One region of the Amycolatopsis sp. NPDC088138 genome, then DNA from elsewhere that is predicted to be linked to it. Evidence: riboswitches for the same ligand, from Rfam matches in the RefSeq annotation. Region 1 holds a riboswitch; the other holds the start of a gene.
The links. Region 1 has a riboswitch for thiamine pyrophosphate ahead of thiC (phosphomethylpyrimidine synthase ThiC). Riboswitches for the same ligand answer to the same signal wherever they lie in the genome.

Region 1 (2,175 bases):
TCCTGGTGGTGCGCGAGGCACCACGCGGCCATGATCGAGCCGCCGCGGCTGACGATGCCGGTGACGCGCCGCGCGGTCAGCGGGATGTAGCGCAGCAGCACGCCGGCGTGCACGGTGACGTAGTCGACACCCTGCTCGCACTGCTCGACGATGGTGTCGCGGTAGACCTCCCACGACAGCTTTTCCGGTTCCCCGTTGACCTTTTCGAGTGCCTGGTAGATCGGCACGGTGCCGACCGGCACCGGCGAGTTGCGGATGATCCACTCGCGTGTCTCGTGGATCCGCTTGCCGGTCGAGAGGTCCATGATGGTGTCGGCACCCCAGCGGGTGGCCCACACCATCTTGTCGACCTCTTCCTCGACCGACGACCAGACGGCCGAGTTGCCCATGTTGGCGTTGATCTTCACCAGGAAGTTCTTGCCGATGATCATCGGCTCGGACTCGGGGTGCCGCCGGTTGACCGGGATCACCGCGCGCCCGCTCGCCACCTCGGCGCGCACGAACTCCGGTTCGACGCGCTCGCGGGCGGCGATGTACTCCATCTCCCTGGTGACGACGCCTTGTTTGGCCCACCCGAGCTGGGTGTTGTGCTCGCGGCCGTCGGCCCAGCCGGCGCGCAGCCGATGGAGTCCACTGTGGACGTCGATCTTCGCTTCGGGGTCGGTGTACGGCCCGGAAGTGTCGTAGACGTCGAAGTTCTCCCCGTTGGACAGCTCGATCCGCCGCGCCGGAACGCGGAGCCCGGATTCGGTCTGGTGGTACACCTTGCGTGAGCCCGTGATGGGCCCGGTCGTGACGGAGACGTCCTTGTTTTCCAAGGTGGTCAACGACTTTCACTCCCTACGCCGGCATTACCCGGTCAGGTTCATGCGGTCGGTGACACCCGGGACAAATCCCCAGTCACCCTCTCAGCCCGCCATGGCGCGAGCTCCCGCGTTGTGGTGTTGTGCCACCGACCATGCCACGCCGGGGCGCCAGACTCAAGTCCGCTCACCTCACCCGACCAGTTCGGCCGGTGTGGCGTAGACGTCGACCATGGCTCCGTTGCGCAGCACGGTGATCGGCAGTGGGGTGCCGATCACTTCGGCGAACAGCTGCCGCTGGATGCCCTGCGCGTCCGACACGCGGGTGCGGCCGACGGTCAGCACGAGATCGCCCGCCCGCAGGCCGGCGCGCTCGGCGGGCCCGCCGGAAACGACTTCGCGCACCCGCAGCCCGGCCTCCTGCCCGGTCCGCTCGGCGACGTCGTCGGGCAGGGGCGCGGGCACGCCGACCACGCCGAGGTACGCGCGCCGCACCCGGCCTTCGACGACGAGGGTGTTGATGATCCGGCGCGTGGTCGAGTTGATCGGCACGGCGAGCCCGAGCCCGACCCCGGCGACGGCGGTGTTGATCCCGACGACGCGGCTCGCCGAGTCGGCGAGCGCGCCGCCGGAGTTGCCCGGGTTGAGTGCGGCGTCGGTCTGGATGACGTCCTCGATCACGCGGCCGGCGCGGCCGTGGCGCACCGGGAGCGCCCGCCCGAGCGCGCTGACGACCCCCGCGGTGACCGAGCCGGAGAAGCCGAGCGGGCTGCCGATCGCGACGACGAGCTGCCCGACGACCAGGTTGTCGGCGTCCCCGAGCGCGGCGGCGGACGGCGTCTCGTCACGCGCCCGCAGCACGGCGAGGTCGGAGAGCGGATCGGCACCGACGACGTCGAAGCGTGCTTCGCTGCCGTCGGCGAAGGTCGCGACGCCCTGGCGTTCACCGTCGACGACGTGGGCGTTGGTCAGCAGGTAACCGTCGTCGGCGAAGACGACCGCGGACCCGCTGCCGCGCCCGAGCTGAACCCCGGCGACGTGCGGGGTGACGGTCTTGGCGACCGTGCTGACCGAGCGCGAGTAGGCGTCCATCGCCTCGTCCATGAAGTACCTCGATTACACCGTTGCAGGTACTTCAAGTGTGCGCCGGTTACCGCGGGAAGTCCGTTCGCCGGCAGAGAACCGGTGGCGTGACCGGACCAGTGACGGTCAGTGGTTCACCGATTCGGACCATGCGCCGGTGAAGGATCGGCGAGACACTGCCTGTCGCTTCTGTAACGGTGCAGAAGCGACATCACTGTGGGGTTGATATGCGCAAACTCATGGTCTCGGCACTCGCCGGGCTGCTGGTCACCGGGCTGATACCCGCGAC
Region 2 (2,175 bases), on a different contig from region 1:
CCGCCGAACGCTGGTACGGCTCGGCCGAGTACGCCGAAGCGTTGGCGCTGAGCAAGACCGCGCTGCGGCGGCGGTTGCTGCTCGTCGACGGAGTGGCCTAACGTCGGCTTGGTGGAGCCGCTGACCGCTGATCTCTTCGCGACGCAATGCCCGTCCGCCGAAACGCCGTTCCGGATCGCGGACAAGTGGGGTGGGATGGTGGTCATCTGCCTGAAGGACGGGCCGCGGCGGTTCTCCGAGCTGCGCGTGCCCCTGCGGACCGTCAGCCCGAAGGTGCTCGCCGCGACGCTGAAGGCTCTTGAACGCGACGGCATGGTCACCCGCAAGGCCTACGACGAGAACCCGCCGCGTGTCGAGTACGCGCTGACCGACCTGGGCCGGACGTTGTTCGAGCCCATGGAACGGTGCCGCGAATGGGCGGAGAAGTACCTGCCGAGCCTGCTGAAAGCCCGGCAGGCCTACGACCGGGCGGACTAGCCGAGGAGGCCCATCAGCGCGATCGCGATCAGGACGACCGCGGGCGCGAGGGCGTTGATCCAGGCGCGCTGGGTGGCGGTCAGGGCGGCGGTGGCGGGGGTGCTGTTCATGGCGTTTTCCCTACGAACGGGCCGATGCTTCCGCGAGTTCAGCGCGTTGACCATGCCGAGTGTTAGCAGCTGTGACGAAGCTCACCCGATCATGCCGCTGACCAGCGGAAACGGCACTCAGCCGTCCGAGTGACGGTGACTGCGGACGGTGAACCAGAGCACCCCGCCGGCCGCGGCCACCATCGTCGCGAATGCCACTGAGCCCACTACGATCGCCTGCGTCATATCTGCCTCTCGGGTCCGAAGTCCTTTACCGAGAGACGCCGAACGCGGGCTTTCGTGCACTCAGAGTAGCCGGGATCACAGTCCGTCGAGGGTCTCGTTGATCTGCTTGGCCAGCGCGAAGTCCTTCTCCGTCAGGCCTCCGGCCGAATGCGTGCTGAGGTGGAAGGTCAGCGTGCGCCAGCGGATGTCGATGTCCGGGTGGTGGTCGGCGGCTTCGGCCAGCACCGCGACGCGGTCCACCACCTCGATCGCCTTCGGGAAGCTCGGGAGCTCCACCTCGCGCCGGATGACCTTGCCCGTGCGGACCCAGCCGTGGAGCAGGGCCCGGTCGGCCTCGTCGTCGCTCAAGATTTCCGTCATGCCTCCATCGTCCAACGTCCTGGACTAAGGTGCACGGTTGCCACGGGAGTCCGGTGAGCCGGGCTGAGAGGCGGGGTGACCCGCGACCGTTAGCACCTGATCCCGGATCATGCCGGCGAAGGGAGGGCTTTCCCTCCTCGTCCGGCGAAGTGCAGGAGGGTAGATGAAACGCAGTGCTGTTCGCGCCGCGACGGCCATCGCCGTCGTCAGCGTCGTCACAGCGGCGTGTTCGCTGTCGGACGGGTCCGGTGACACGAAGCAGACGCCCACCGTCACCCTCGTGACGCACGACTCCTTCCTGGCGCCGCAGGAGGTGCTCGACGCCTTCCAGCAGCAGTCGGGCATCAAGATCTCCGTGCTCAAGCAGGGTGACGCCGGTTCGCTGACCAACAAGCTCGTGCTGACCAAGGCGAACCCGGTCGGCGACGTCGCGTACGGCGTCGACTCGACCTTCGCCTCACGCGCGCTCGCCGAGGGCGTCTTCGAGCCCTACACCAGCCCGGAGGCCGACCGCGGGCCGCAGCGCTACGCCGTCGACCCGGAGCACCGGCTGTCCGCGGTCGACGTCGGCGACGTCTGCGTCAACGTCGACACGAACTACTTCACCGCCAAGGGGATCCCGGCGCCGGAGTCGTACGACGACCTGGCCGACCCGAAGTACAAGGACCTGCTGGTCGCCGAGGACCCGGCGACGGCGTCGCCCGGGCTCGCGTTCCTGCTCGGCACGGTCGCGAAGTACGGCGAAGCCGGCTGGAAGGACTACTGGACCAAGCTGAAGGCCAACGGGCTCAAGGTGGTCAGCGGCTGGGAAGAGGCCTACACGAAGGACTTCTCCGGCTCGTCCGGCAAGGGGCCGCGGCCGATCGTCGTGTCGTACGCGTCGTCGCCGGCCGCCGAGGTTGGTGACGACGGGAAGCCGCGGACGAAGGCGCTGCTCGACACCTGCTACCGGCAGGTCGAGTACGCCGGGGTGCTCACCGGCGGCAAGCAGGAGGAGAACGCG

Region 2: linked by a shared signal. The riboswitch ahead of ACIOD2_RS09845 (thiamine ABC transporter substrate binding subunit) and the one ahead of thiC (phosphomethylpyrimidine synthase ThiC) in region 1 are both predicted to bind thiamine pyrophosphate.

What each region holds. Positions count from the first base shown of each region.
Region 1 covers NZ_JBIUTB010000007.1:838,818-840,992, forward strand. Annotated here, with positions in the region: gene thiC (phosphomethylpyrimidine synthase ThiC) at 1-827, opposite strand, end outside; TPP riboswitch at 821-945, opposite strand; gene ACIOD2_RS40720 (S1C family serine protease) at 996-1,907, opposite strand; gene ACIOD2_RS40725 (glycoside hydrolase family 15 protein) at 2,114-2,175, shown strand, end outside.
Region 2 covers NZ_JBIUTB010000002.1:493,984-496,158, forward strand. Annotated here, with positions in the region: gene ACIOD2_RS09830 (DUF1330 domain-containing protein) at 1-101, shown strand, start outside; gene ACIOD2_RS09835 (winged helix-turn-helix transcriptional regulator) at 112-477, shown strand; gene ACIOD2_RS09840 (4a-hydroxytetrahydrobiopterin dehydratase) at 888-1,172, opposite strand; TPP riboswitch at 1,205-1,314, shown strand; gene ACIOD2_RS09845 (thiamine ABC transporter substrate binding subunit) at 1,336-2,175, shown strand, end outside.